Linked DNA regions of Azospirillum brasilense. The protein of the gene in region 1 interacts with the protein of each later gene in a pairwise test. Links are inferred from orthologs where the notes say so. Each region holds a gene or a part of one and is shown in the gene's direction. Other genes may lie near its edges.

Region 1 (8,160 bases):
CCGCGTCGGTGAAGAGGAAGCCCAGCATGGTCGCCATGTCCGGGGCGATCATGCCGGAGCCCTTGGCGAAGCCGCTGATCGTCACCGTCGTCCCGCCGATGGCGACCTGACGGGTCGAGCCCTTGGCGAAGGTGTCGGTGGTCATGATGGCCCGCGCCCCGGCCTCCAGCGCCGCCGAATCGTTCTTCAGCGCCGGCACCATGCCCGGCAGGACCTTGGCGATGGCGTCGGCGGCCAGCGGGATGCCGATCACGCCGGTGGAGGCGACGTAGACCTCGTCGGTGGCGCAGCCGGCGATCCTGGCGGCGGCCTCGACGGTCGCCTGGACGGTGGCGTCGCCGGCCTTGCCGGTGAAGGCGTTGGCGTTGCCGGCGTTGACCACGACCGCGCGGGCCGAGCCGCGGGGCAGGCTGTCGCGGCACCAGATCACCGGGGCGGAGCAGGTCAGCGACTTGGTCAGCACCCCGGCCACCGTCGTGCCCTCGTCAAGCACGGCCAGCATCAGGTCGTCGCGGCCCTTGTATCGGATGCCGCTGTTGGCGGTGGCGATGCGCACGCCCGCCACGGGCGGGAGCGTCGGGAAGCCGGCGGGTGCCAAGGGGGAGACGGTCGTGGCCATGGGGACGGGCTCGTGGGGCTGGTGGAGCGGGGGGTGTTGGACGGTGATTGGGATGCAAGGCGCTTGCCCCCTCCCTAACCCTCCCCCGCTTCGCAGGGGAGGGGATTGTCTCCCTCTCCCGCGCAGCGGGGGAGGGAAGGGGCCCGCGGCGTCAGCCGTGGGAAGGGTGGGGGCAACCGGTGCCGGAGCTTTAGTTCTTCTTCGGCTCTTCGGCCTTCGGGGCCGGCGCGGCCTCTTCCTTCGGCATCGGCGAGCCGTCGAGCTGGAAGGTCTCGACCTTGGCGACCTTGCGCAGGTCGTCGACGACGTTGGTCACGATGTCCTTGCTGAGCTGCTGCTCGAGCTGCGGCTTCACCTCGTCCAGGGACGGCTGCGGCTGGGTGCGCTTGTCCTCGACCTTGATGATGTGCCAGCCGAACTGCGTCTTCACCGGCTCCTTGCTCACCTCGCCCTTCTTCATGGCGAAGGCGGCGTCGGCGAAGGGCTCGACCATCGTGTCCTTGGTGAAGTAGCCGAGATCGCCGCCCTGTTCGGCGGCCACCGGGTCCTTGGACTTCTCCTTGGCCAGCTTGGCGAAGTCGCCGCCCTTCTTGAGCTGGGCGATGATCGCCTTGGCCTCATCCTCCTTCTCGACGAGGATGTGGGCGGCCTTGACCTCTTCCTGGGCCGGGTTCTGCTTCAGGAAGGCCTGATAGGCCTCGTCCAGCTTGGCCGGGGTGATGCGCGACTGCACTTCCTTCTGGATGTAGGCGCGCTGCACCGCGCGCTCCTCGGCGCGCTTGATCTCGTCCTTGACCTCCGGCGTGCCGGCGAGGTTGGCCTTGTAGCCGGCCTCGGCCACCAGCTTCGAGTTCACGAGCTGCTCGATCACCGCCGGGTAGATCATCTCCAGCGGCATCTGCTGCACCTGCGGCGGGAGCTGGGCGACCATGCGCTGGACGTCGGAGCGGTGGACCGCCTCGCCGTTGACGCGCGCCACCACCGGATCGGCGTCCGCCGGGGCGGGAGCGGCCTGAGCGGCGGGGGCGGGCGTGGCCGCGGGAGCCGGAGTCGGCGCCGGAGTCTGGGCGTGTGCGGCCAGCGCGAGGCCGCAGGCGGCCATCGACAGCAGGGCGGCGCGGAACACTCGATTCACCATGGAGTCTTTTCCTTCCGGCGGATGTGTCTTGTCACGGTCAATGGCATGACAGAACGTCTTATGATTGGCGGCGGCTGTACGGACGATCCGGCCCCGCGCCCGAATCCGCGGGGGATTAAGCATGGGTTCGCAGCGCGGGGCAAGCGGTCGTGATGCGTGGCCATGACGCCCTGCTTCGACCGTGTTCAAGGCGATATGGCGGCGGAACGGTGGTGCTTCCAGGGCGTGCCACACGCCGATCCACACCCCCGGCAGGGCCGACACCCCCGCGATGCCCCCTCAAAGGGCCGGGCAAAGGGGCGGGTCTCGTTGACAGAAACTTGCTTCGGGCCTATGTGAGACCGGTCAAAAAGCCGGCTTCACGACGTTCCACCCCCGAGGTTTTCATGTTCGGTGCTCTCGCCCGCAAGATTTTCGGCACCGCCAACACGCGCACCGTCAAGGCGCTGCAAAAATCCGTCCAGCAGATCAACGCGCTGGAGCCCGAGTTGGCGGCGCTCTCCGACGACGCGCTGCGCGCCCGCACCGATTGGCTGCGCGGCCGGCTGTCGCAGGGCGAGACGCTCGACGCCATCCTGCCCGACGCCTTCGCCACCGTGCGCGAGGCGGGCAAGCGCGTGCTGGGGCAGCGGCACTACGACGTGCAGCTCATGGGCGGCATGGTCCTGCACCAGGGCAAGATCACCGAGATGCGCACCGGCGAGGGCAAGACGCTGGTCGCCACGCTGGCCGTCTATCTGAACGCGCTGGAGGGCAAGGGCGTCCACGTCGTCACCGTGAACGACTATCTGGCCTCGCGCGACAGCGCCTGGATGGGCCGCATCTACGGCTTCCTCGGCCTGACCACCGGCTGCATCGTGCACGGGCTGGACGACGAGGAGCGCCGCGCCGCCTACGCCGCCGACATCACCTACGGCACGAACAACGAATTCGGCTTCGACTATCTGCGCGACAACATGAAGTTCCGGCTGGAGGACATGGTCCAGCGGCCCTTCAACTTCGCCATCGTGGACGAGGTCGACTCGATCCTGATCGACGAGGCGCGCACCCCGCTGATCATCTCCGGCCCGTCCACCGACTCGTCGGAAATGTATGTGCAGGTCGACCGCCTGATCCCGCAGCTGACGCGGGACGACTACGAGTTGGACGAGAAGAACCGCACGGTCAGCCTGTCCGAGGCCGGGCAGGAGCATATGGAGCAGCTTCTGGCCGAGGCCGGGCTGCTGAAGGCGGGCGGGCTGTACGACATCCAGAACGTGGCGCTGGTCCACCATTCCCAGCAGGCGTTGCGCGCCTACACGCTGTTCCAGCGCGACAAGGACTACATCGTCAAGGACGACAAGGTCATCATCATCGACGAGTTCACCGGCCGCATGATGGAGGGCCGCCGCTATTCGGAGGGCCTGCATCAGGCGCTGGAGGCCAAGGAGAAGGTGACGATCCAGCGCGAGAACCAGACGCTCGCCTCCATCACCTTCCAGAACTATTTCCGCATCTACCCGAAGCTGGCCGGCATGACCGGCACGGCGATGACCGAGGCGGCGGAGTTCGCGGAGATCTACGGCCTTGAGGTCGTTGACATGCCGACCAACGTGCCGGTCCAGCGCAAGGACATGGACGACGAGGTCTACCGCAAGGCGTCGGAGAAATACGACGCGATCATCGACCTGATCGAGGACGCCCGCAAGCGCCAGCAGCCGGTGCTGGTCGGCACCACCTCCATCGAGAAGTCGGAGCTGATCGCCGAGCTGCTGAAGAAGCGCAGCATTCCGCACAACGTGCTGAACGCCCGCCACCACGAGCAGGAAGCCTACATCGTCGCGCAGGCGGGCCGTCCGGGCGCCGTCACGGTCGCCACCAACATGGCCGGCCGCGGCACCGACATCCAGCTCGGCGGCAACGTCGAGATGCGCATCCAGATGGAGCTGGCCAACCTGCCGGACGGGCCGGAGCGCGACGCCAAGATCAAGCAGATCGAGGCCGAGGTGGCCGAGGCGCGCGAGCTGGTCAAGCAGGCCGGCGGTCTCTACGTCGTCGGCACGGAGCGGCACGAGAGCCGCCGCATCGACAACCAGCTGCGCGGCCGTTCGGGCCGCCAGGGCGATCCGGGCGCCTCCAAGTTCTTCCTGTCGCTGGACGACGACCTGATGCGCATCTTCGGGTCGGAGCGCATGGACGGCATGCTCCAGCGCCTGGGCCTGAAGGAGGGGGAGGCGATCATCCACCCCTGGATCAACAAGGCGCTGGAGAAGGCCCAGACCAAGGTCGAGGCCCACCATTTCGAGGTCCGCAAGAACCTGCTCAAGTTCGACAACGTCATGAACGACCAGCGCAAGGTCGTCTATGAGCAGCGTCGCGAGATCATGGACACCGAGGACATCGCCGAGACCGTCCTGGAGATGCGCCATCAGGTCGTTTCCAACATGGTCAACAAGGCGATCCCGCCGAACTCCTACTCCGAGGCCTGGGACATCGCCGGCCTGCACGAGGAGGTGAACCGCCTCCTGGGCATGGACCTGCCGGTGGCCGACTGGGCCAAGGAAGAGGGCATCGCCGAGCCGGAGATCGAGGAGCGCGTCCGCGAGGCCGCCGACCGCAAATACGCGGAGAAGGTGGAGACTTATGGCGCCGACACGATGCGCCATGTGGAGAAGAGCCTGCTGCTGCAGATCCTCGACCAGGAATGGAAGGATCACCTGCTCCAGCTCGATCATCTCCGTCAGGGCATTTCCCTGCGCGCCTATGCCCAGAAGGACCCGCTGAACGAGTACAAGCGGGAAGCCTTCGAGCTGTTCGAGACCATGCTGTCGACCCTGCGTGAGCAGGTGACCGCCGTGCTGATGCATGTCGAGATCCGCATCGCCCCGCAGCCGGAAGAGCTGTACGCCCGTCCGCCGCAGGAGATGCACGAGGGCCGCGACGACCCGGCGCTGGCGATGGCCGAAGCGGGAGCCGGGGCCGCCCAGGGCTACCCGCCGGCCGATGCGCCGCTGCCCGCCGGGATGGTCCGTCGCGAGGCCGCCGCCTCGGTGGTGCCGGGGGCCGACCCCAACGCCTGGGCGAACACGCCGCGCAACGCGCCCTGCCCCTGCGGCTCGGGCCAGAAGTACAAGCACTGCCACGGCAAGGTCGGCTAAGCGCCGCCGCGAAGAACGCCGCCGGGGACATTCCGGAGGGGGATGTTCCGGACGGGGCCGGGCCGCAAGGTCCGGCCCCTTTCCTTTTTGCGGCCCTGGAAACTTCGGCTGGGCTGTGGCGTTCTTCCCATCAAAAGCGGGAGCGCAGCCATGTTGCAGGAATTCAAGACCTTCATCAGCCGCGGCAACGTCGTGGAACTGGCCGTCGGCATCATCATCGGCGCGGCCTTCACCGGCATCGTCAATTCGCTGGTCAGGGACATGCTGATGCCGCCCATCGGCTGGATCATGGGCGGGATCGACTTCTCCAACTACTTCCTCAACCTGTCCGGCGGCCATTACGAGAGCCTCGCCGCGGCGGAGGCGGCGGGGGCGGCGACCATCAACTACGGCCGCTTCATCAACGCGCTCATCAACTTCTTCATCGTGGCGGGCGCGCTGTTCCTCATCGTGCGGCAGGTCAACCGCCTGCATTTCCTCCAGGATTCCAAGCCGAAGGCGCCGCCCCGCCAGGAGGTTTTGCTGGAGGAGATCCGGGATGCGCTGCGCGCACGGCAGGCACCCGCCCCGGGGGACACGACTCGACCGGGGGCGTGAAAGAATCTTCTTGGATTGTGCAGCGCAACCCATTATGTAAGGCGTCTTGATCGCTGGAGGCTCGCGCGTCTCTTGAGCGAGACGCGCTTTGATATTGCGGGACGGCCTTCCTTGGGACCCGGTCGCCCGTTGCTTCGGACAGACGCCTCTCCCTCTTCCGACCTCCTCCCGGCGAAAACGCCGGCGTTCCACCGCTCACCATCCTGGTGCGGCGGCCGTGCGCCGTCTTGGTCCTGAGGAAAGGTTACCCTACTTGTCGTCCATTGAAATGACCGCCGCCGACGCCCTCGTTGTCGAGACCGCCGTCGCCGAGACTTCTGTCGTCGAGACCGCCGTCACCGAGGTTGCCGCCGCCGACGCGACCGTGACTGACACCGTTACCCCGAACGCCTTCGCCGGGCTGGGCGTCCACCCGCTCGTCGTGAAGGCGCTGGAAGCGTTCGAATACAACACCCCGACCCCGGTCCAGGCCGAGGCGATTCCGCCGGCCCTGGAAGGCCGCGACATTCTGGCGACTGCCGAGACGGGCACGGGTAAGACCGCCGCCTTCATGCTGCCGGCGCTGACCCGCACCATCGACCTGCCGCGCCTCGGCGTGGCCGCTCCGCGCGTGCTGGTTCTCGCCCCGACCCGCGAGCTGGCCAAGCAGGTCACCGACGCCGCCCGCAAGTACGCCAAGTTCATGAAGTACAACATCGTGGACGTCGTCGGCGGCATGCCCTACCGCGACCAGTTGCGCCTGCTGTCGCGCGCCGTGGACGTGATGGTCGCCACGCCGGGCCGCCTGCTCGACCATGTGTCGCGCAACCGCATCGACCTCAGCGCCGTCGAGGTGCTGATCCTGGACGAGGCGGACCGCATGCTGGACATGGGCTTCCTGGACGATGTGGAAACCATCGCCAAGTGCTGCCCGGACAACCGCCAGACGCTGCTGTTCACCGCCACGCTGGACCGCCGCATGGCCCAGCTCGCCGGCAACCTGCTGCGCAACCCGGTGCGCGTCGCCGTGGAAAGCGCCACCACCGCGGTGAACGTCGAGCAGCGCCTGCACCATGCCGATGACATGGACCACAAGCGCCGCCTGCTGAAGCATTTCGCGGACCTGCCCGAGGTCGGCAAGGCGATCATCTTCGCCGCCACCAAGCGCGACGCCGATGCGCTGGCCGAGGAACTGAGCGACGCCGGCCACGCCGCCGCCGCCCTGCACGGCGACATGGACCAGTTCAAGCGCAACCGCACGCTCCAGCGCCTGCGCACCGGCCAGGTCCGCCTGCTGGTGGCGACCGACGTGGCGGCGCGCGGCATCGACGTGCGCGACATCACCCACGTCATCAACTTCGACCTGCCGCGCTCGGCGGAGGACTATGTCCACCGCATCGGCCGCACGGGCCGTGCGGGCGCCTCGGGCGTGGCGGTTTCCTTCGCCGCCCGCGCCGACCGCGACGCCCTGTTCCGGATCGAGCGCTACACCGGCACCCGTCTCGACATCCATGTCGTTCCGGGTCTGGAGCCGCAGCGTCCGTTCCAGACCGGCGGCGGTGGCCGTCCGGCGGGTCGTCCGGGTGGCCGTCCGGGTGGCGGCAACGGCGGCGGTTACAACAAGAAGCCGTGGGTGCGCAACGCCAACGGCGGTGCCGAGGGCGGCAAGCCGAACGGCGCCCCGGGTGGCCGTCCGCAGGGCCGTCCGATGAACCGCAACGAGCATGGCCGCAGCGACCATGCCCGCAACGAGCACGGCGGCCACGCCCGCCGCGACTCCCAGGGCGGCAAGCCGGCGCACCGGGCGTCCAAGTGGTAACAGCGGTTCGCCGCTGACGTGAAAAAGGCGCGGTCCTTCGGGGCCGCGCCTTTTTTCTTGGTCGGGTCGAAGTGTGGCGGGCAAGACTTCACACGGATTTCACGGATCGACGCACGGGTTTCACGAATTTTTTTGAATAATAAATATTGGAAATCTGTTTCTCTTGCGCGAATCACCAGTGGTGGCGGTAAGCGGATAAACAAAAATCCGTGTAATCCGTGTAATCCGTGTAATCCGTGTAATCCGTGAAATCGTCCGTGTAATCCGTGTGAAGTCTTGTCCCCCACACCCGCGCTTTACAGGCCCGCGATCCCCCACAGCAGCAGCGCCACCAGCAAAGCCAGGATCAACCCGGCCACGGCGTAGACCGCCAGCGCCCGCCCGATGTCGGCGGCGGTGGCGCGGGCGCGGCCCTCGCCGATCCACGGCTCGGTGATGACCACGCCGCCGTCGCGGTGCGGCCCGCCCAGCGCCAGACCCAGCGCGCCGGCCATGGCGGCGGTCGGCCAGCCCATGTTGAGGGAGGCCGCCTTAGCGCCGTCCCGCATCATTGTGCGGAAGGCGCCGCCGGCCTTCGCCCCGGCGAAGGGCGCGGCCAGCGCCAGGAGAAGCGCGGCCAGCCGCGCCGGGATGGCGTTCAGCGCGTCGTCCAGCCGCGCCGCGGTCTGGCCGAAACGCTCGTGCCGCACGCCGGCGTGGCCCAGCGCGGTGTCGGCGCCGTCCACCACCGCCCAGACCAGCAGGCCGGGCACGCCCAGCAGGGCGTAGCCGAAGACCGGCGCCACCAGCTTGCGGGCGAAGCCCTTGGCGGCGGCCTCGATGGCGGCGCGGGCGATGCCGTGCTCGTCCAGGCTGAAGGCGTGACGGCGGG
Region 2 (6,591 bases), 2.7 Mb from region 1 along the record:
GAACTCGCCGAGATCGACCATCACCAGATCGGCGGGGCGCTTGTAGAGCGGCACCGGAAAGGCCGGGTCCGGCGTCCGGCTGCCCTTCAGCTCGACCTCGTAATAGCCGGTGAAGAGGCCGCGCCGCTCCTCGTTGTTGGCCGCGGCGTAGGGGGTGAACCACGTCTCGAAATAGGCGCGGGCCGCCGCGTCGTCGCCGGGCGGCAGCTTGGCCAGCTCGGCGCAAGGGGCCTGCCAGTCCGCCGCCTTGCCGCCGACCCCGTCGGGGCCGATGGAGCGGTCGGCGGCCAGCGCCTTGACCTTCGCGCAGGAGCGCTGGAAGGCCGGGACGGCCTCCGCCACGCGGTCGGCGCTCCAGCCGGGCAGCGCCGCGAAGGCGACGGGGGTGAGGACCAGCTTCTCGGGCGGAGGCGGAGGCGGCGCCTTGGCCTCCTCCTCCTTCCGCTCGCAGCCAATGAGAAACGCCGCGGCAAGGACTGCCGCGGCGCTGAGACGAACAACCGGAAGAGACAGCATCAGAACCGATCGGTCATTGAGGGGTGCGGGTTTCGACGAGCGCCCAGTTCGGGTCGCCGGCGCGGGTGTTGCGGGCGAAGGTCCAGACGTCCACGGCCTCGACCACGCTGTTCGGATCGCCGTCCACCACGGCGCCGGCGCTGTTGCGCACGACGTTCATCTGCTCCGACACGAATTTCACCGTGACCAGGGCGGTGCGGCCGTCCATGCGGGCCTCCACCACGTCGGCGTCGGTGATCGTCTCGATGCGGGTTTCCAGCGTCTCGCCGGCCGACTGGCGCTCGCGCACCGCACGAGCGAAGTTGTCGTAGACCTCGTCCGAGAGCAGCGGGCGCAGCGTGGCCGTGTCGCCCTTGGCGAAGGCCTCCACGATCATCTGGAAGGCGCCGCGGGCGCCCTGCAGGAAATACTTCTCGTCGAAGCTGGGGTCGGCGGCCTTGATCTGCTCCAGCGCGGTGGCCAGCGACACCGGCTCGTCGGGCGACGGGGCGGCGTTCGGCACGGGCCGCTCGCGGTTGGGCATCGCCACCACGTTGTCGGGCTGGTTGTTGGGGCGGGCCGTGAAGGGGTTCGGCCGCTGACGTTCCTCACCGGTGCGCCGGCCGAGCACGCTGCGCAGCCGGTACACGAGAAACGCCGCGATCATCGCGAAGATCAGGATCTCGACGAACACAAACCCATCTCCCATCATCCATCCTTCCGGGTGACTGAAGGCCGGCCCCGAAATCACCGGCCCCGCTTGATCCACTACTGGACCCTCCGGCGGGTGAGCATTAAGTGTACCGGAACGGTGCCGGGACCAAGTCCCTGCTCGCTCTCTCCGCCGAGGATTCCACCCGATGACCCGTGCCGGAGCTGTTCTTCCAACCAAAGATCGGGTGCGTACCCTGGTGTAGATAGGCCCTTGGGGTTGAAAGAGCAAGGACGGCCATGAATCCACTGTTGCTGTTGTTCCTTCTGCTGCCGATCGCGGAGATCGCGACCTTCATCGAGGTCGGCGACTGGATCGGCGCCGGTCCGACGGTCGGGCTGGTCATCCTGTCCGCCATCCTCGGGTCCGTCCTGATCCGCTGGCAGGGCCTGTCCGTGCTGAAGCGCGCGCAAGCGTCGGCGGAGCGCGGCGAGAGCCCGGTCGGCGCGGTGTTCGAGGGCTTCTGCGTCGTCGTCGCCGGCCTGCTGCTGATCATCCCCGGCTTCCTGACGGACATCGTCGGACTCCTGCTGTTCGTGCGCCCGATCCGCAACGCCTTGGGCCGCTGGCTGTTCGACCGTATGAAGGGGGTCGCGTCCTACCAGATGGGGGGCCGCATGGGGGGCCGGAGCTGGAGCAGCAGCGGCCCCGCCGGGTCGGACGGTCACCCGCGCAACCGCCCGCCGCCAGGGGTGATCGACGTCGATTACCAGGAGGTCGACCCCGACGGCGGCCGTCCGGGAAGCGGCGGTCCGGCGGACCGCGACGGGCGCGACGGGCCCGACGACATGCCCAAGCTCGGCGACTCCCGCTGGGCGCCGCCCGGTTCGCCCCACCGCAACGACCGCGGGTGAAACGCAGCGGTTTCACTTTGTGGAGCCAGCGTTTCCGTGCTAGCCAGCGGGTCTTGAAGACCTTTCCATCGTGATGCCGCCCAGCGGCCAGGAGTTGTCCATGTCCGATCAGCAGATCAACGGTCAAGATCAGGAAGCCGCCTCGTCGCTGCCGATGCATGTGCTGGCGCAGTATGTGAAGGACCTGTCCTTCGAGAACCCCAACGCCCCGCAGAGCCTGCTGCCCGGCCAGCCGCAGCCGCAGGTCAACATCGGCGTGGACGTGCAGGTTCAGCCGATGGGCGAGGACGTCTACGAGGTCGTGCTGAAGCTGCATTGCGAGGCCAAGCAGGCCGAGGCGACCGCCTTCCTGGTCGAGGTCGCCTATGGCGGCCTGTTCCAGCTTCCGGGCCTGCCGCAGGAGCATCATCGCCCGGTGCTGCTGATCGAGGCGCCGCGGATGCTGTTCCCCTTCGCCCGCGCCATCGTCGCCGGCTGCACCCAGGACGGCGGCTTCCCGCCGCTGATGATCAACCCGATCGACTTCGTCGACCTGTACCGCCGCCAGACCGCCGGCCAGCAGGCCCAGGCCGAAGAGGCGCCGCAGTCGCCGTTCTGATACGGCGGTTCTGACGGCAGCGTTCCGATCCGGGCCATTCGGTTTCGGACAAACAAAAAGGCGGGAGGCTCCACCGGGGCCTCCCGCCTTTTTTCGTGCCCTCCCCCACCCTTCGTCCGGACGGGGGAGAGGAAACCACCGACTACTGGTTCATGGATTCGAAGAATTCCGAGTTCGACTTGGTGTGCTTCAGCTTATCGACCAGGAAGTCCACCGCGTCGGTCACGCCCATCGGCATCAGGATGCGGCGCAGGATCCACATCTTCGAGATGGTGCCCTTGTCGACCAGCAGCTCCTCCTTGCGGGTGCCCGACTTGGAGATGTCGATGGCCGGGAAGGTGCGCTTGTCGGAGAGCTTGCGGTCCAGCACGATCTCCGAGTTGCCCGTGCCCTTGAACTCTTCGAAGATCACCTCGTCCATGCGGCTGCCGGTGTCGATCAGCGCGGTCGCGATGATGGTCAGCGAGCCGCCCTCCTCGATGTTGCGGGCCGCACCGAAGAAGCGCTTCGGGCGCTGCAGCGCGTTGGCGTCCACGCCGCCGGTCAGCACCTTGCCCGAGGAGGGAACGACGGTGTTGTAGGCGCGGGCCAGACGGGTGATGGAGTCCAGCAGGATGACCACGTCGCGCTTGTGCTCGACCAGCCGCTTGGCCTTCTCGATGACCATCTCGGCGACCTGAACGTGGCGGGTCGCCGGCTCGTCGAAGGTGGAGCTGATGACCTCGCCCCGCACGGAGCGGGCCATGTCGGTCACCTCTTCCGGACGCTCGTCGATCAGCAGGACGATCAGATAGGCTTCCGGGTGGTTGGTCGCGATGGAATGGGCGATGTTCTGCAGCATCACGGTCTTACCCGTGCGCGGCGGGGCGACGATCAGCCCGCGCTGGCCCTTGCCCAGCGGCGCCACGAGGTCGATGATGCGGCCCGTGTAGTTCTTCTTGGTCGGGTCGTCGACTTCCATGCGCAGCCGCTCTTCCGGATAGAGCGGGGTCAGGTTGTCGAAGTTGATGCGGTGGCGGACCTTGTCCGGCGCATCGAAGTTGATCGTGTTGACCTTGAGAAGGGCGAAGTAGCGCTCGCCATCCTTGGGCGCGCGGATCTGCCCCTCGACCGTGTCGCCGGTGCGCAGGCTGAAGCGGCGCACCTGGCTGGGGCTGACGTAGATGTCGTCGGGGCCGGGAAGATAATTGGCCTCCGGCGAGCGCAGGAACCCGAAGCCGTCCTGAAGAACCTCGAGCACGCCGTCGCCGTAGATCGGGACATCGTTTTCCGCCAGCTGCTTGAGGATGGCGAACATCATGTCCTGCTTGCGCAGCGTGCTGGCGTTCTCGATCTGCAGTTCCTCCGCGAACGCCAGCAGTTCGGCGGGGCTCTTGCACTTCAGCTCTTGGAGATGCATGGGGGTGCCTTAAGGGAATCGGTCATGCGAGGGGGAGTGCCAGAGGTCCCGGGCCGGCGCAGGGTGCGTCGGTTGAGCGTCGAACGGCGCTGAAGGCTGGGAATGCCTGTCGGACGTCGCGCCCAGATCGTTGGGGAGGGACGGAACGGCGGATGTGGGATGGGTGTCCGCGAGGCTTGCCGCCCCGTGGTGGGAAAGATGGTTAGCGGAACGCCGTCTGCAAGTCAAATGAAAGCGAATTCTTGGAAACAGGGCGGAATCTTGCGCGTCTTCGTCCGGGTCATCTCATCCGGGTCACGATGCCGCATCCCCTGTTATCCAGACCACCGGGCCACGACCTGGGACGTTTAGGACAGAAACGGTTTGGTTGACATCATGAGCCCGCATGACCGTTCCGGACCCGGAACCATCGTTGCTCCCGAAGCCTCCACCGACCCCCTGCCCTGGCACGCCCAGCCCCCGGACGAGGCCTTGGCCGCGCTGGACAGCCCCGACGACGGGCTGACTCCCGAGGAGGCGGCGGACCGCCGGCACCGGTACGGCCCCAACCGCCTGAGCCCGCCACCCCGCCGGTCGGCGCTGATGCGCTTCCTGGCGCAGTTCGACAATCTGCTGATCTATGTGCTGATCGGCGCGGGAGTCGTCACGGTCCTGCTGGGCGAGTTCGTGGACGCCGCGGTGATCGCCGGCGTCGTGCTGATCAACGCCGCCATCGGCTATGTCCAGGAAGGCAAGGCGGAGCAGGCGCTGGACGCCATCCGCAACATGCTGTCGCCGCAGGCGGTGGTCGTGCGCGGCGGCCATCAGGTCACCGTCCCGGCGGAGGAGCTGGTGCCCGGCGACCGGGTGCTGCTGGCCTCGGGCGACAAGGTGCCGGCCGACCTGCGGCTGGTCCGCGTCAAGGGCCTGCGTGTGCAGGAGGCGGCGCTGACCGGGGAATCCATGCCGGTTGCCAAGAGCGCCGACGCGGTGGCCGCGGACGCTCCCCTGGCAGAGCGCGGCGGCATGGCCTATTCCGGCACGCTGGTGGCCCAGGGACAGGCCACGGGCGTCGTGGTGGCCACAGGGGACCGGACGGAGCTGGGCCGCATCGGTACGCTCCTGGCGGGCGTGGAGGAGCTGACCACGCCGCTGCTCGCCCAAATGGCGGTCTTCGGGCGCTGGCTGACCATCGGCATTCTGGCGCTGACCGCGCTGACCTTTCTCTACGGTTCGCTGGTCCAGGGGGAGCCCTGGCCGGAGATGGTCATGGCCGCGGTCGGTCTGGCGGTGGCGGCGATTCCGGAGGGGCTGCCGGCGGTGATGACGATCACGCTGGCCATCGGAGTCACCCGCATGGCCCGGCGCAACGCCATCATCCGCCGTCTGCCGGCGGTGGAGACGCTGGGTTCGGTCGGAATCATCTGCTCCGACAAGACCGGCACGCTGACCCGCAACGAGCTGATCGTGCAGACCGTGGTGACCGCCGCGGGCGACTGCACAGTGACCGGCACCGGCTACCGCCCCGAAGGCGAGTTCCGGCGCGACGGCAAAGCCCTGGACCCCGCCGCCGATCCCGTCCTGGCCGAGCTGGCCCGCGCCGCCCTGCTGTGCAACGACGCCGAGCTTCAGCGGGGCGAGGAGGGCTGGACGGTGGCCGGCGACCCGACCGACGGCGCCCTGCTGGCACTGGGCATGAAGGCCGGGCTGGACGCGCGGGAGGAGGCTGTCCGTCGCCCACGTACGGACGTCATCCCCTTCGAATCCGAACACAAGTACATGGCCACCCTGCACCACGACCATGAGGGGCACGGGCTGCTGTACGTCAAAGGCGCGCCGGAACGCGTGCTGTCCATGTGCGCGCACGTACGGGCCGCGGATGGTGGCAGCGCGCCGCTCGACAGCGCCCACTGGCTGGCGCGGGTGGAGGAGCTGGCGGCGCGCGGCCAGCGCGTCCTGGCGCTCGCCGGGCGCCCTGCCCCGCCCGGCCAGACCGTTCTGGACATGGACGACGTGCGCAAGGGGCTGACCCTGCTCGGCCTGTGCGGCTTCATCGATCCGGCGCGCGAGGAGGCGGTGGCGGCGGTGGCCGAGTGCCAGGCGGCGGGAATCCGGGTGAAGATGATCACCGGCGACCACGCCGGCACCGCCCAGGCCATCGGGCGGCAGTTCAACCTGTCGGGCGACGCCGTGTCCGGGACCGACTTGGACCGGCTGGACGACACGGCGCTGGTTTCCGTGGCGCGCAACGCCGACGTCTTCGCCCGCACCACGCCGGAGCACAAGCTGCGCCTCGTTCGCGCGCTCCAGACGGCCGGCTACACCGTCGCCATGACCGGCGACGGGGTGAACGACGCGCCCGCCCTGAAGCGCGCCGACGTCGGCGTCGCTATGGGCTGCAAGGGCACGGAGGCCGCGAAGGAGGCCGCCAGCATGGTGCTGGCCGACGACAACTTCGCCTCCATCGCCCACGCCGTGGAGGAAGGGCGGACCGTCTACGACAATCTGCGCAAGACGATCCTGTTCATGCTGCCGACCAACGGCGCTCAGGCGA
Region 3 (7,738 bases), 1.4 Mb from region 1 along the record:
GCAGCCGCCACACCAGCAGTCCGCCGGCCCAGGACAGCGACACCGCCAGCGCGGCGCCGAGCGCCACGAACCGCCCGGCGGGTTCGGCCAGCAGATGGGCGGTGGTCAGCGCCAAAGCGAGGCCGGGGTTGGTCAGCAGCGCGCTGCGCATCGCCGCGGCGACCACGCCGCCGCCCAGGCGGCCGTGGAGGATCACCGTCAGGCTGGTCAGCGCGATGGGGAACACGGCGGCGATGCCGGTGGCCGCCGGGCCGATGCTGTGGCTGAGCGTCGTCACGGTGGCGACCAGCAGGCCGACGAGACCAGCGCGGGCCGGGATGTCGTACCAGCGTGACCGCGCGGTCCGGACCACCGTGTCCGCCGGAATTGGGGCGGAGACCACCCAGGCGGCGATCCCATAGCAGGCCAGCGTCAGCAGCAGCGCCAGCGGCAGCGTCCACGCGACGACCGAGCGCAGGGTGGCCGCCGTGGCGATCCAGAAGAGAGAACTGGCGATGACCGTCGCGGGCATGCCCCAGCGCGGCGCGATCCGCACCAGAAGCGCCAGATAGAGGACGATCGTCGCGTTCCCGACCATTCCCGACAGGGCGGCGTCGGCGACGAAGCCGTCGCCATGCTCCATCGCGAGCATCACGAAGGCCGGGCCGGTCGAGACGGGCAGGGCGGTGATCATGCCGCCATAGAAGGGGCCGGCCTTCTCCGCCGCCAGCGAGGCGGCGACGACGACCAGGGCCGCCGCCACGATCTTGACGATCAGCGGCAGCAGCAGCGCATCGAGGGGCATGCGGTCCTTACCGGGCGGAGGTCTCGCGGACGGTTTCCTCCGCGGCGCGGATCAGGGCCATCGACTTGTTGACGGTCTCCTGGTACTCGGCCTCCGGATCGCTGTCGGCGACCACGCCGCCGCCGGCCTGCACATACATCATGCCGTCCTTCAGCACGGCGGTGCGCAGCGCGATGCAGGTGTCCATGGCGCCCGACGCGCCGAAGTAGCCGACGCAGCCAGCGTAGACGCCGCGGCGGGCCTTCTCCAGCTCGTCGATGATCTGCATGGCGCGGACCTTCGGCGCGCCCGACACGGTGCCGGCCGGGAAGCCGGCGATCAGCGCATCCAGCGCGTCGTGCTTGGGGTCGAGGTCGCCCTCGACGTTGGAGACGATGTGCATGACGTGGCTGTACAGCTCCACGATCATCTTCTGCGTCACCTTGACGGTGCCGGTGCGCGCCACGCGGCCCACGTCGTTGCGGCCGAGGTCGAGCAGCATCAGATGCTCGGCCAGCTCCTTCGGATCGCTCAGCAGGTCCTCGGCCAGCGCCTGATCCTCCGCCGCCGTGGCGCCGCGTTTGCGGGTGCCGGCGATGGGGCGGACGGTCACCTTGCCGTCGCGCACGCGCACCAGGATCTCCGGGCTGGAGCCGACGACCGACAGCTCGCCGAAGTCGCAGTGGAACAGGAAGGGCGACGGGTTCAGGCGGCGCAGCGTGCGGTACAGCGCCAGCGGCGACGGCTTGAAGGGGAAGCGGATGCGCTGGGACGGCACGACCTGGAAGATGTCGCCGGCCCGGATGTACTCCTTCGCCCGCTCGACGATCGCGTGATACTCCTCGCGCGTCGTGTTGGAGGTCCAGGCGAGCGGCAGCCCGTCCTTGGTCCGCGGCTCCCGCCGGTAGGGCAGGGGGCGCTCCAGGTCGGCCACCGCGTCCATCAGACGCTCGCGGGCGTCGCCGTAGGCGGCGTTGCCGTCGACCCCCGGCTTGGGCCAGACCGGGGTGACCAGAGTCACCGAATCGGTGTGGCTGTCGAAGATGGCGACGATGCTCGGCCGCGACAGGATGGCGTCGGGGATTCCCAGCTCGTCCGGGTTGTCGTCCGGCAGCCGTTCCATCAGCCGGACCATGTCGTAGGTCAGGTAGCCGAACAGGCCGGCGGCCATCGGCGGCAGGGCGTCCGGCAGGTCGATCCGGCTCTCGTTGATGAGGGCGCGCAGCGACTCCAGCGGGGCCGCGTCGATCGGCTCGTAGGCGTCGCGGTCGTGCAGGGCGTTGCGGTTCACCTCCGCCCGGTCGCGGCGGCAGCGCCACACCAGATCGGGCTTGAAGCCGATCACCGAATAGCGGTCGCGCCGCGACCCCGCCCCGCGCTCCGCCGACTCGAAGAGGAAGCCGAAGGGCCGCCCGTCGGCCAGCTTCATGTAGGCGGAGACGGGGGTCTCCAGATCGCTGACCAGCGTGGTCCACACCACCTGCGGCTTGCCGGCCTCATAAGCGGTGTGGAAGGCGGCGAATTCCGGCTGAACCTTCACGGGACGGGCCTCGGCTGAGTGGGGCGATTGAGTGGGGTTAATTGCCGCTGGCGAAGAATTGGTCGATGCGGTTGCGGTGAACCTCGACCGGGTAGCTGTTGCGCAGCGCGTTGCCGAATTGGGCCATGATGTCGCTTTCCAGCCCCTGGGCGACGGTGCTTTCCACGGTCGCCAGCGTGGCGTCGGAGGCCGCCGGGTCCGCCGGGATGATCTCCTTCAGGCGGGCGACGACCTGGCTGTCGGCGGTGGCGCCGGTCACCGTCTCGCCGGGCTTCCCCTCGAACAGCTTGCGCACCAGCTCGCCCGGCAGCCCCTCGACCGAACGGGCGTCGCGGGTGAAGGGCGTGGTCATGGCGAAGCTGGCGCCGGACTGGCTGGCGACGTCCTGCGCCGCGGCCTCCGAGCCCTGCTTCAGCTTGGCGGCGATGTCCTGGGCCTTCTCGGCGGCCAGCGTGGCGCGCTTGTCGTCCTGCCAGCCGGCCACGGCCTGATCGCGCACCTCGGCCAGCGGCTTGGGCGCGGCCGGCGTCACGCCGTCGACGCGCACGGCGTAGAAGACGTTGTTGGGCGCCTCGGTCAGGTTCGAGGTGGCACCGGAGGCGAGCTGGAAGGCGGTCTGCACCATGGCGGCGAAGTTCGGGCGGCCCGGGGCGGCGTCCTTGCCGTCCGGCGCCTTGCCGCTGCTGTCCACCGCGGCGATCTTGGCGATGGGCAGAGACTGGGCCTGGGCGACCTCCTCCAGCGGGGCGCCGCTGGCGAGCTGGTCCTCGACCCGGTTGGCGATGGAGTAGAGCGAATCCATCGCCTTCTCCTTGCGAAGCTCGGCCAGGAGCTGGTCGCGGGCCTCCTCGAAGGTCTTGGTGGCGCCCGGCTGGATGGCGGTGACCGTCAGCACGTGCCAGCCCAGCCCGCTGCGCACCGCGTCGCTGACCGCACCCTGGGCCAGGGCGAAGGCGGCGTCGCCGATCTCCGGCAGCTCGTTGCGGGTGACGTTGTCGAGCGTGATGACGTCGGTCCCGGCGTCCTTGGCGGCGGCGGTCAGGCCCTTGGTCTTGGCGGCCTCGGCGATCTGCTTCGCCTTCGCCTCGTCGTCGGCCAGGACCATCTCCACCGTCCGGCGCTCCGGCGTGCCGAGCTCGTCGGCGCGCTCGTCGTAAGCGGCGCGCAGCTCGTTGTCGGGGATCTGGATGTCTTTGGCGATTTCGTCGGCGGAGAGCTGGGCGATGCTCAGCGCGCGGTATTCCGGCGCGGTGAAGCGGACCTGATGGTCCTCATAATAGCGGGTCAGCTCCGCCTCGTCGGGCACACCGACGTCGCCGATGGCGGCGTTGGGCAGGGTGACCACCTCGGCCACGCGGCGCTCCCCGCGGAAACGGTAGAGGTCCTGGACCAGCGGCTTCGGCGGGGTCACCCCGGCGCCGACCGCCCCGGCCACCAGCTCGCGCGCGGTCTCGCGGCGCAGCAGGGCAACGTAGCCGTCCTCGGTCAGCTGGTTGTTGCGCAGCACGCTGCGGAACTGGTTCGCGTCGAACTGGTTCTGCGCGTTGCGGAAGGCCGGTTCCTCGGCGATGCGCTGGCGCACCACGTCCGGCCCGACCGAGATCCCGGCGTCGCGCGCCGCCTGATCGTAGAGCGCGCGCTGCACCAGCGCCGACAGCGACTGGTCGAGCAGACCGAACTGGCGCGCCTGCTCCGTCGTCAGGTTGCCGCCCACCATCGGGCGCAGCCGCTCCATCTGGCGACGGAACTCCTGGTCCAGCTCCGCCCGATCGATCTCCACCTTCCCGACGGAGGCGACGGTGCTGGAAATCCCGCCTGTGCGAATCATGTCGCCGATGCCCCAGGCCGCGAAGCTGACGATGAGGAGCACGAACAGGATCTTGACGACCCACGAACCGGCGTAAGTGCGGATGAACTGAAGCATGGGACCCGAAGTGAGTGCGCAAAGGGCGGCCCTGCGGCCGGGGCGGCATCATAGGCACCCCGCGAAAGCCCGGCAACACCCCATTTCCCCCGCGATTCCCCATCGGAAAGAACCCGTTGGGCGGGTGGAAATGCCCGGCACTCCTTGCTAGACAGGGGGCGCACTTTGAAAACGAACACCCGCGACAACGCCCACATCAACAAACGAGAGCCGGAGGACGAAAACGCCATGGCCGCACGCCGCAAACTGATTGCCGGGAACTGGAAGATGAACGGGCTGAAGGCCGACGGACTCGATCTGGCCTCGGACCTCGCCGGGCGCCTGACGGGGGCCGGGACGGTCGCCTTCGACATGCTGGTGTGCCCGCCCTTCCCGCTGCTGTTCCCGGTGGGCGATGCCATTTCCGGCAGCCCGCTGGCGCTCGGCGCGCAGGACTGCCACGCCAAGACCTCCGGCGCGCACACCGGCGACGTCAGCCCGGCCATGCTGACCGACGCCGGCTGCCGCTACGTCATCCTCGGCCATTCGGAGCGCCGCGCCGACCACGCCGAATCCGACGCCCAGGTCGCCGCCAAGGCCGCCGCCGCCCACAAGGCGGGCCTGATCGCCATCATCTGCGTCGGCGAGACGGAGGCCCAGCGCGACGCCGGGCAGGCGAACAACGTGGTCGCCAGCCAGCTCAAGGGGTCGATTCCGGAGGGCGCCACCGCGGCGAACACCGTCATCGCCTACGAGCCGGTCTGGGCCATCGGCACCGGCAAGACCGCCACGCCCGACGACGTCAAGGCGATGCACGCCCACATCCGGGCGGAGCTGGCCGGCAAGACCGCCGATCCCGACGCGGTGCGGGTCCTCTACGGCGGCTCGGTGAAGCCGGGCAACGCGGCGGAACTTATGGCGGTGGAGAATGTGGACGGCGCGCTGGTCGGCGGCGCCGCGCTGAAGGCGGACGATTTCTGGGCGATCGCCACCAGTTGCCGCTAGCATATCGCGCAGGACCGCGTTAAAAACAGTGGGCGCGCGCCACGGGCCCTTGCCAAGGTCCGTGGCGCGCTGTTGGTTTGGGCGGTCCCTGCGGATCGCTCCGGGAAGGGATCAAGGGAACGGGCTGCATGGAATCGGTGCTTCTGGTCATTCACCTGCTGATCGCCCTGGCGCTGGTCGGGGTCATCCTGATCCAGCGGTCGGAAGGCGGCGGTCTTGGCATCGGCGGCGGCAACATGGGGGGCATGATGTCCACCCGCGGCACCGCCAATCTGCTGACGCGGACCACCGGCATCCTGGCGGGCTGCTTCATGGCGACCAGCCTGGTCCTGGCGGTCCTGGCGGGCGCGCACAGGGCGCCGACCTCGATCATCGACACGATGCCGGCCCAGCCCGTCGCTCCGGCGGCTCCCGCCCAGCCGGCGACGCCGGCGCAGCCCGCTCCGCCGGTCGCCCAGTAACAGCGGCCCGGCAAAACGCGACGCGGCTCCGGCCGGGTCTGACGTGAGGCGGCCTCCCCCGAAGCCGCCTCTTTCTTTTGAGGATCGTCGATCTGGGCAGCGCCCGGGGGACGGTCCGAATTCGGGGAACGGATCAGGCTCTGAAGGTCTTCGGACGGACATGACTCGCTACATCTTCATCACCGGTGGCGTCGTTTCCTCGCTGGGCAAAGGTCTGGCGTCGGCGGCGCTTGGGGCGCTTCTCCAGGCGCGCGGCTACAAGGTGCGGCTTCGCAAGCTGGACCCGTACCTGAACGTGGACCCCGGCACGATGAGCCCGTACCAGCACGGCGAGGTCTATGTGACCGACGACGGCGCTGAGACCGACCTCGACCTCGGCCATTACGAGCGCTTCACCGGCGTGGCCGCGCGCCGTGGCGACAACATCACCACGGGCCGCATCTATTCGAACGTGATCGCCAAGGAGCGCCGCGGCGACTATCTGGGCGCCACCGTGCAGGTGATTCCGCACGTCACCGACCAGATCAAGGACTTCATCGGCGCTGAGACGACCGACGAGGACTTCATCCTCTGCGAGATCGGCGGCACGGTGGGCGACATCGAGTCGACCCCCTTCCTGGAAGCCATCCGCCAGTTCGGCAACGAGGTCGGTCCGGAGAACGCCCTGTTCATCCACCTGACCCTGCTGCCCTACATTCCGACGGCGGGCGAGCTGAAGACCAAGCCGACGCAGCATTCCGTGAAGGAGCTGCTGGGCATGGGCATCCAGGCCAACATCCTGCTCTGCCGCGCCGACCGCCCGATTCCGGAGAACGAGCGCAAGAAGATCGCGCTGTTCTGCAACATCCGGCCGGAGCGCGTCATCGCCGCCCTGGACGTCGATTCGATCTATCAGGTGCCGGTCAGCTACCACGAGGAAGGCTTCGACACCCAGGTGCTGGCCTATTTCGGCCTGCCGACCGAGGGCAAGCCGGACCTGTCGCGCTGGACCAGCATTGTCGAGCGCGTGCGCAAGCCGCAGGGCGAGGTGACCATCGCCGTCGTCGGCAAGTACACCAGCCTGCTCGACAGCTACAAGTCGCTGGCCGAGGCGCTGACCCACGGCGGCATCGCCAACAACGTGAAGGTCAAGCTCGACTGGATCGACTCGGAGATCTTCGAGGACGACAGCGCGGTTCAGCGGCTGGAGAACGTCCACGGCATCCTGGTGCCCGGCGGCTTCGGCTCGCGCGGCACGGAAGGCAAGATCCGCGCCGCCCAGTTCGCCCGTGAGCGCAAGGTGCCGTATTTCGGCATCTGCTTCGGCATGCAGATGGCGGTGATCGAATCGGCCCGCAACATGGCCGGAATCGTCGACGCCGGCTCGACCGAGCTTGGCAAGCCCGGCAACCCGGTGGTCGGCCTGATGACCGAGTGGATGCGCGGCAACAGCCTGGAGAAGCGCACGGAGGGCACCGATCTCGGCGGCACCATGCGTCTCGGCACCTATCCGGCGAAGCTGGTCCCCGGCAGCAAGGTCGCGGAGGTCTACGGGACCACCGACATCACCGAGCGGCACCGCCACCGCTACGAGGTGAACGTCTATTACAAGGACCGTCTGGAGAAGGTCGGCCTGCTGTTCTCCGGCCTGTCGCCGGACGGCGAACTGCCCGAGATCGTCGAGATCCCGGACCATCCCTGGTTTATCGGCGTGCAGTTCCACCCGGAGCTGAAGTCCAAGCCTTTCGACCCGCACCCGCTCTTCACCTCCTTCATCAAGGCGGCGATCGAGCAGAGCCGGCTGGTCTGATGTGACCAATCGGGGGAGGGCATTCCTCCCCCGCGTGTTCCGGTTCCGAGGTTTCGGTGGGTATAGTGGAAGCGGCGGCCGAGCCAACGGCCGCCGCTTTTGCGTTACGGGCCAGGGAAACAACCAAGAGGCTGGAGACACCATGACCGACATCAGCATCCCCGCCGGCGACGGCGGCAGCTTTTCCGCCTATGTGGCCAAGCCGGCGGGCGGCGGGCCGGCGCCGGGACTCGTCGTCATCCAGGAAATCTTCGGGGTCAATCAGGTCATGCGCGAC
Region 4 (7,885 bases), 770 kb from region 1 along the record:
GGACGCCGGGGCGCGGCTTCGTGCTGCTGCAGGCGCGGGGCGGGCGCAAGGTGCTGGTCATGAACGTGATGCTGCGCCTGTTCATGGACCCGATGGACGACCCCTTCGCCGCGGTGGACCGGGTGCTGCGCGCCCACCGGCTGGGCCCCAACGGCGCCGACGCCATCCTGGTCGACGTCCATGGCGAGGCGACCAGCGAGAAGATGATCATGGGCCATTTCTGCGACGGCCGTGCCTCGCTGGTGGTCGGCACGCACAGCCACGTCCCGACGGCGGACCATGTGGTGATGAAGGGCGGCACCGCCTATCTGACCGACGCCGGCATGTGCGGCGACTACGACAGCGCCATCGGCATGAAGAAGGAGGTTGCCATGGCCAAGCTGATCCGCAAGCTGCCGACCGAGCGGCTGAGCCCGGCGGAAGGCGAGGGCACCGTCTGCGGCTGCTACGTCGAGACCGACGACCGCACCGGTCTCGCCACCAGCATCCAGCCGGTTCGGCTGGGCGGGCGGCTGAGCCAGTCCATGCCGGTCCGGGGCTGAGCGGCGCCGCCGGCTCCGGCTCCGCGGGGCGCAAAGGGGGCGCCCCAATACTGCCATATTGACTTTCTATATGGGTAGGTGTCGTCTCCGGCGCCGAAGGCGTGCGGTGGCGCACAAAGGCTGGTACATGTGTCCCACCGCTTTCCAAGCTGTTTCACAAGACCTTTGTCTCTTTGAATCCATCTGGGGCTCGTTCGACGCATGGCCGGTCATAGCCAATTCAAGAACATCATGCACCGCAAAGGCGCGCAGGACGCCAAGCGGTCGAAGATCTTCAACAAGCTCGCCCGCGAGATCACCGTGGCGGCCAAGGGCGGTCTGCCGGACCCGGCGGCCAACCCGCGCCTGCGCGCCGCGATCACCGCGGCCCGCGTGCAGAACATGCCGCGCGACCGCATCGACCGCGCGATCAAGCAGGGCACGCCCGGCGGTGGCGACGACGCGAACTACGACGAGGTGCGGTACGAGGGCTACGGCCCCGGCGGCGTCGCGCTGATCGTCGAGGCGCTGACCGACAACCGCAACCGCACCGCCTCGGAAGTGCGCTCGGCCTTCACCAAGTACGGCGGCTCGCTGGGCGAGACGAACTCGGTCAGCTTCATGTTCAGCCGCGTCGGCGCGATCTATTACCCGGCCGCCGCCGCGGCCGCGGACGCCGTGTTCGAGGTGGCTCTGGAAGCCGGCGCCGAGGACGTGGCGTCCGACGAGAACGGTCACGAGGTCACCACCACGGTGGAGAATTTCGCGATCGTGCGCGACGCGCTGGAGGCCAAGTTCGGCGGTGCGGAGAGCGCGCGCCTGACCTGGAAGCCGCTGAACACCGTCGCCCCGTCCGAGGACGCCGCCGCCAGCCTGATGAAGCTGCTGGACGTGCTGGAGGACAACGACGACGTCCAGACCGTCGAAGGCAACTTCGACATCTCCGACGAGCTGATGCAGAAGCTGACGGCCTGATACCGGGTCGCGGAGCGGAGGAAACCGGGGTGCTTGGGCAGGCCGGAAGGAGCGGGGCGGCGCAGCAGCCGCCCGTACGCCTGTTGGGGCTGGACCCCGGCCTCCGCCACACTGGCTGGGGCGTCATCGACGTGTCCGGCAACCGGCTGACCCATGTGGCGGACGGCGCCGTCCATTCCGAAGACGGCCGTCCGCTGGCCGAGCGGCTGTGCCAGCTCCACGGGGCGCTGACCGAAGTGCTGGAGCGCTACCGCCCCGATGAGGCGGCGGTGGAGGAAACCTTCGTCAACAGCAACGCGGTCTCCACGCTGAAGCTGGGGCAGGCGCGGGCGGTGGCCCTGCTGGTCCCGGCTTTGGCCGGGCTGTCGGTGGCGGAATACGCCAACAACATGGTGAAGAAGGCCGTGGTGGGGCAGGGCCGGGCCGATAAGACGCAGGTCCAGGCCATGGTGCGCCTGCTGCTTCCCGGCTGCGCCATCACCACACCGGACGCCGCGGACGCCCTGGCCGTGGCGATCTGCCACGCGCATCACCGCGCCAGCTGGCAAATGTGGCGGCGGGGCGATGGCGTTTCCCTCTCCCCTCCGGGGAGAGGGTGGCCCGAAGGGCCGGGTGAGGGGGATGCGCGGGGCGGTGCGTCCGGCACGCGCGCAACCCCCTCACCCCAACCCTCTCCCCAGAGGGGAGAGGGAGCATTGTTGCCGGTTGCGAAGGACAAGCCGGCGCCTTTGCACACCAACCGTGCCGTTCAGATGCGGCGCGATTCCACGGAAGTGGAAAAGATCGTATGGCAACGTTTGCGGAACGCGCAGATGGGGGCCAAATTCCGTCGGCAGGAACCCATTGTCGGCTTCATCGTGGATTTCGTCGCGCACGACCATCGGCTGGTGATCGAACTGGATGGTGGGCAGCACGCCGAGCAGGCGCCGTATGACGAGCGCCGGACGCGCATGCTGGAACAGGCCGGTTTCCGCGTGCTGCGCTTCTGGAACAACGACGTGAACGACAATCTGGAAGGCGTTCTCGAAACCATCCGCACGGCGCTTTCCGCGACCACCGTGTTGCGCCGTGATCCCCTCCAGCGTTTGAGGGACAAGGAGAATTTCCCATGATCGCCAAGCTCACCGGTGTCGTGGATTCGGTCGGGACCGACTGGGTGGTGGTGGACGTCAACGGGGTCGGCTATCAGGTCGCCTGCTCCAACCGCACGCTGTCGCGCATGGCGGTGGGGGAGCGGCGGGCGCTGGTCGTCGAGACCTTCATCCGCGACGACCGGATCACCCTCTACGGCTTCGCCGATTCCGGCGAGCGCGACTGGTTCCGGCTGCTCACCACCATCCAGGGCGTCGGCTCGCGCCTTGCACTGTCGATCCTCGGCGTGCTCGACCCCGACCAGCTCACCCGCGCCATCGCGGCGCAGGACAAGACGGCGCTCACGCGCGCCGACGGCGTGGGGCCGAAGGTGGCCGCGCGCATCGTCAACGAGTTGAAGGACAAGGTGGGCAACCTTACCCTCGGCGCCTCGGCCTCCGCCGCTCCGGCGGCGGGCGGCAAGGCGGCGCCGGCGGGCGGCCCCGACAACATGGTCATGGCGGACGCCGTCTCGGCCCTCGTCAACCTCGGCTACGGGCGGTCGGAGGCGTTCGGCGCCGTCGTGGCCGCCGGGCGCAAGCTGGGCGACGGAGCCGGCGTGTCGGAGCTGATCCGCCATGGCCTTAAGGAACTCAGCCAATGACCGCCGACCAGAACGGCTCCGATCCTGACCGGCTGGTGCAGCCGGGGCGGGGCGCCGGCGATTCCGGCGAAGCCTCGATCCGTCCGCTCTCGCTCGCCGAGTTCATCGGCCAGCGGCAGGCGCGCGAGAACCTGTCCATCTTCATCCAGGCCGCGCGTGCGCGCGGCGAGGCGCTGGACCATGTGCTGCTGTTCGGCCCGCCGGGCCTGGGCAAGACGACGCTGGCCCAGATCGTCTCGCGTGAGCTGGGGGTGGGCTTCCGCGCGACCTCCGGCCCGGTCATCGCGCGGGCCGGCGACCTCGCCGCGCTGCTGACCAACCTGCAGCCGCACGACGTCCTCTTCATCGACGAGATTCATCGCCTTAATCCCGCCGTGGAAGAGGTGCTCTATCCCGCCATGGAGGATTTCCAGCTCGACCTCATCATCGGCGAAGGCCCGTCGGCGCGGTCCATCCGGATCGACCTGCCGCCCTTCACGCTGGTCGGCGCCACCACCCGGTCCGGCCTGATCACGCGCCCCCTGCGCGAGCGGTTCGGCATTCCGGTGCGGCTGCAGTTCTACGAGCCGGACGAGCTGGAGCTGATTGTCCGCCGCGCCGCGGCCGTGTTCAACATGCTCATCACGCCGGAGGGGGCGCGGGAGATCGCCAACCGGTCACGCGGAACGCCGCGCGTGTCGGGGCGCCTGCTGCGTCGGGTGCGTGACTTCGCCTCGGTGGCCGGCGTGCCGGAGGTGGACGCGCGCATCGCCGACGCCGCCCTGACCCGGCTGGAGGTCGACCGGCTCGGCCTCGACAGCATGGACCGGCGCTATCTCGGCATCATCGCCAACAACTACAACGGCGGCCCGGTGGGCGTGGACACGCTGGGCGCCGCACTCGGCGAGCAGCGCGACGTGCTGGAGGAGGTGGTGGAACCCTACCTGATCCAGCAGGGCTTCCTGCAGCGGACCCCGCGCGGACGCATGCTGACCGACCAGGGCTTCCGCTATCTCGGCCTCAACCCGCCGTCGGCGCCGACCCGCCAGTTCGACCTGCTGGACCGGCTGTCGGAGGCGAACCCGGACCCGGAGGACGGCGATGTCTGACGGTACCGGGACGGCAAATCTCTCGGGCTGGTTTGACGAGAACGCGCAGCACAGGCTGCGCTTGCGGGTCTACTACGAGGACACGGACGCCGGGGGGCTGGTCTATCACGCCAACTACCTGCGCTTCTTCGAGCGGGCGCGCACCGAGATGCTGCGGCTGACCGGATTCACCAACGCCGGGCTGGCCGAAAGCGACGGTGTGTCATTTGCGGTACGACGGGCGGAGATCGATTTTGTCGCTCCCGCAAAGCTCGAGGATACGCTTGAAGTGGTGACGCGAATCACCGATACCGGCGGTGCCTCCTTCGCAGTTGCACAACTTGCCCGCCGCGACGGCCGTGACCTCGCGCGGGCGGAGATTCAGCTGGCGATGATCAATTTGGCCGGTAACCGGGCCGGACGTCCCGCGCGCCTTCCGGCGCCGGTCCGCGAGGCGCTCATCGATTTGTACATAAGGCAGAAGCGAGACTGACTGCGATGGATCTGAATTCCGCCCAGGTGGTCGGGGCCGCAGCGAAGGCTCACGACATCACGATGTGGGGCCTGTTCTGGCAGGCCGACATGATCGTCAAGGTCGTGATGCTGATGCTGCTGGTTGCCTCGGTGTGGTGCTGGGCCATCATCATCGAGAAGCTGATGCGCATCCGCCGCCTGAACGCGCAGGCGGACGCCTTCGAGGAGAGCTTCTGGTCGGGCGGTTCGCTGGACGCGCTGTACGACCGCATCGGCCAGAACCCGAGCGATCCGATGTCGGCGACCTTCGCCGCCGGCATGCGCGAATGGCGCCACGCCGCCGACCGCGGCATCGGCTCCATGAAGGGGTCGCTGCAGCAGCGGGTCGAACGCGTCATGTCGGTGACCATCGGGCGCGAGATGCTGCGCGCCGAGCGCTACATGACCTTCCTGGCGTCGGTTGGTTCGACGGCCCCCTTCATCGGCCTGTTCGGCACGGTGTGGGGCATCATGAACTCCTTCACCTCCATCGCCGCGTCGGGCAACACCAGCCTCGCCGTCGTCGCGCCCGGCATCGCCGAGGCGCTGTTCGCCACGGCGCTGGGTCTCGTGGCCGCCATTCCCGCCGTGATCTCGTACAACAAGTTCACCACCGACCTCGGCCGCTACGCCGACCGGCTGGAGACCTTCTCGGGCGAGTTCTCGGCGATCCTGTCGCGCCACCTCGAGGAGCGGGGAGCCGCCTGACATGGGAGCCCAGCTCGCAGGAAAGGGCGGCCACGGTCGGGGCCGCCGCCGCGGATACCGCGCGATGGCCGACATCAACATGACGCCCTTCATCGACGTCATGCTGGTGCTGCTGATCGTCTTCATGGTCGCGGCACCGCTGCTGACCGTCGGCGTGCCGGTGGATCTGCCGAAGACCAACGCCGCCCCGCTGGAGGCGCAGAAGGACCCGCTGTTCGTGACCGTGCAGTCCGACGGCCGGGTCTATGTGCAGGAGACGGCGGTGGAGACGGCCAACATGGTGCCGCTGCTGATCGCCGTCACCAACAACAACCCAGACGCCCGCATCCTGGTGCGCGGCGACGCGAAGATCGCCTATGGCAAGATGCTGGAGGTGATGGGCACCATGAGCGCCGCCGGCTTCAAGAAGGTCGGGCTGGTCGCCGAGATGCCCAGCGGGCCGGGCGCCACCGGGCCGCGCGTCGGCGGCTCGGCGCAGCGCTGAGACGCCACGGCGAGTTGAAGGCTGACCCATGCGCAAACCCCTGATCGCCTCGGCAACGCTGCACGTCGCGCTGGTCGCGCTGTTCGTGCTCGGCATGCCGCCCAGCGATCGCAAGCTGGACATCCCCGAGTCCATCCCGATCGAGATCGTGGACATGGGCGAGGTGACGCAGGCCGCGCGCGTCGACAAGGGCGAGCCGAAGCCGCCTGTCCCGAATGCGGCCCCCAAGCCGCCGGTCCCCGAGGCCAAGCCGAGTCCGCCGGCCCCCGCGCCGCCGGAACCGGCCAGCGAGCCGCCGCCCCCGCCGCCGCCCCGGCCCGAGCCGAAGGTTCCGGAGCCGCCCAAGGTCGCCCAGGTGACGCCGCCCCCGGCGCGCGAACCGCCGCCGCCGCCCAAGCCGGCGCCGCCCCCGCCGCCGCCCGATCCGGCGCCGGCGCCGGTGGTCAAGCCGCCCGAGCCCAAGCCGGAACCGAAGCCGCAGCCTCCGAAGCCGGAGCCGCCCAAACCGGAACCGCCGAAGCCTGAGCCTCCCAAGCCCGAGCCCCCAAAGCCGGAGCCGAAGAAGCCCGAGCCGCCGAAGCCGGAGCCGGCCAAACCGGAACCGCCCAAGCCCGAGCCCAAGAAGCCCGAGCCGGCCAAGCCCGAGCCTCCGAAGGCCGAGCCGAAGAAGCCGGAGAAGCCGCCGGAGAAGACCGACGCGCTGGCCGACCTTCTGAAGAACGTTCAGAAGAACGCCCCGGCCAAGCCGGCGGCGTCGGAGAGCAAGGCCGACGCCAAGCCGACCCAGCACGCGGCCGCGTCGCCGGCGCCCTCGGGGGCTGCCAAGGCGGTGAACGGTCCGGACAAGCCGTTCAAGCCGTCCGGGCGCGCCATCGACGGCATCCGCGGCGCGGTCGGCAAGAACTGGAACTTCGATCCGGGCCGCAAGGACGCCGGAAACATGCAGGTCGAGCTTCGCGTGGAACTGAGCCGCGACGGAACGGTGCTGAACGTCACCGCCGATCCGAAATACGAGGCCCGCTACCGCTCCGATGCCGCCTTCCGGGCATCGGTCGATGCGGCGATCCGCGCGATCCGCAAAACCAGCCCCCTGCCCATCGGCGAGTTCTCCGGCGACTTCACGCCCGCCCGGTATGAAGAGTGGCGTTACTTCGTGTTCAATTTCGACCCGAGGGACATGTTCTGACCATGACGAAGAAGACGAGGCTCCTGCTGAAGGCCGCCGGTTGCGCCGGCGCTCTGCTGCTCGCCCTCGGCGTCGCGGCGCCCGCCCCGGCCCGCGCCGAGGTGCGAATCGACATCACCAAGGGCGTGGTCGAGCCGCTGCCGATCGCCATCACCAGCTTCGCCGGTGCCGGCGGGCGCGAGGCGCAGGTCGGCTCGGACATCTCAAAGGTGGTCGCCGCCGATCTGGAGCGGTCGGGCCTGTTCAGGCCGCTCGACCCCAAGGGCTTCCTGCAGACCCCGGACCAGCTCCGCTCCGGCGAGCCGCGCTACCAGGACTGGCGCGCCGTCGGCGCCCAGGCGCTGGTCGCCGGCAACACCACCGCCATGGGCGACGGCCGCATGAAGGTCGACTTCCGCCTGTGGGACGTCGCCGCCGGCCAGTACATGCAGGGGCTGAGCTACACCGCGACCGCCGACAGCTGGCGCCGCATCGCCCACATCGTCGCCGACGCCATTTACAAGCGGCTGACCGGCGAAGAGGGCTATTTCGACACGCGCATCGTCTACGTGGCCGAATCCGGCCCGGCCAACGCGCGCAAGAAGCAGCTCGCCATCATGGACCAGGACGGTGAGAACCATCAGTTCCTGACCGATGGCAAGAACCTCGTCCTGACGCCGCGCTTCTCGCCGGCGACCCAGGAAATCACCTACATGT

Evidence for each region.
Region 2: the proteins of secA (region 1) and secB interact in binary tests that used the Escherichia coli proteins (3 or more experiments, as listed by UniProt). The link is inferred for Azospirillum brasilense from one-to-one orthologs.
Region 3: the proteins of secA (region 1) and secG interact in binary tests that used the Escherichia coli proteins (3 or more experiments, as listed by UniProt). The link is inferred for Azospirillum brasilense from one-to-one orthologs.
Region 4: the proteins of secA (region 1) and ybgC interact in binary tests that used the Escherichia coli proteins (3 or more experiments, as listed by UniProt). The link is inferred for Azospirillum brasilense from one-to-one orthologs.

What each region holds. Positions count from the first base shown.
Region 1 is NZ_CP012914.1:2,770,995-2,779,154, reverse strand. What follows is about bases 1,820-5,094. They hold secA (preprotein translocase subunit SecA), read left to right. Parts: upstream 1,820-2,143; coding sequence 2,144-4,894; downstream 4,895-5,094. Other genes in these bases: mscL (large conductance mechanosensitive channel protein MscL), read left to right, coding at 5,045-5,094. Outside these bases: bifunctional glutamate N-acetyltransferase/amino-acid acetyltransferase ArgJ, read right to left, coding at 1-619; AMK58_RS12885 (peptidylprolyl isomerase), read right to left, coding at 810-1,757; more of mscL, read left to right, coding at 5,095-5,491; AMK58_RS12870 (DEAD/DEAH box helicase), read left to right, coding at 5,745-7,289; AMK58_RS12865 (cobalamin biosynthesis protein), read right to left, coding at 7,586-8,160. UniProt on the Escherichia coli protein: Required for protein export, interacts with the SecYEG preprotein conducting channel.
Region 2 is NZ_CP012914.1:93,315-99,905, reverse strand. What follows is about bases 1,215-3,910. They hold secB (protein-export chaperone SecB), read left to right. Parts: upstream 1,215-2,161; coding sequence 2,162-2,659; downstream 2,660-3,910. Other genes in these bases: rho (transcription termination factor Rho), read right to left, coding at 2,802-3,910; AMK58_RS00460 (FxsA family protein), read left to right, coding at 1,447-2,061. In the rest of the region: mltA (murein transglycosylase A), read right to left, coding at 1-516; AMK58_RS00465 (Tim44/TimA family putative adaptor protein), read right to left, coding at 530-1,204; more of rho, read right to left, coding at 3,911-4,058; AMK58_RS00445 (cation-transporting P-type ATPase), read left to right, coding at 4,434-6,591. UniProt on the Escherichia coli protein: One of the proteins required for the normal export of some preproteins out of the cell cytoplasm. It is a molecular chaperone that binds to a subset of precursor proteins, maintaining them in a translocation-competent state.
Region 3 is NZ_CP012914.1:1,398,016-1,405,753, forward strand. The notes cover bases 4,153-7,005. They hold secG (preprotein translocase subunit SecG), read left to right. Parts: upstream 4,153-5,339; coding sequence 5,340-5,672; downstream 5,673-7,005. Other genes in these bases: AMK58_RS06435 (SurA N-terminal domain-containing protein), read right to left, coding at 4,153-4,227; tpiA (triose-phosphate isomerase), read left to right, coding at 4,456-5,211; AMK58_RS06450 (CTP synthase), read left to right, coding at 5,833-7,005. Outside these bases: AMK58_RS06425 (hypothetical protein), read right to left, coding at 1-784; trpE (anthranilate synthase component I), read right to left, coding at 792-2,303; more of AMK58_RS06435, read right to left, coding at 2,341-4,152; more of AMK58_RS06450, read left to right, coding at 7,006-7,461; AMK58_RS06455 (dienelactone hydrolase family protein), read left to right, coding at 7,604-7,738. UniProt on the Escherichia coli protein: Subunit of the protein translocation channel SecYEG. Overexpression of some hybrid proteins has been thought to jam the protein secretion apparatus resulting in cell death; while this may be true it also results in FtsH-mediated degradation of SecY.
Region 4 is NZ_CP012914.1:2,006,523-2,014,407, reverse strand. The notes cover bases 3,052-6,051. They hold ybgC (tol-pal system-associated acyl-CoA thioesterase), read left to right. Parts: upstream 3,052-4,311; coding sequence 4,312-4,791; downstream 4,792-6,051. Other genes in these bases: AMK58_RS09270 (energy transducer TonB), read left to right, coding at 6,032-6,051; tolR (protein TolR), read left to right, coding at 5,521-6,003; tolQ (protein TolQ), read left to right, coding at 4,797-5,519; ruvB (Holliday junction branch migration DNA helicase RuvB), read left to right, coding at 3,228-4,319; ruvA (Holliday junction branch migration protein RuvA), read left to right, coding at 3,052-3,231. Outside these bases: AMK58_RS09310 (TIGR00282 family metallophosphoesterase), read left to right, coding at 1-542; AMK58_RS09305 (YebC/PmpR family DNA-binding transcriptional regulator), read left to right, coding at 744-1,496; AMK58_RS31875 (endonuclease domain-containing protein), read left to right, coding at 2,045-2,608; more of ruvA, read left to right, coding at 2,605-3,051; more of AMK58_RS09270, read left to right, coding at 6,052-7,189; Tol-Pal system beta propeller repeat protein TolB, read left to right, coding at 7,192-7,885.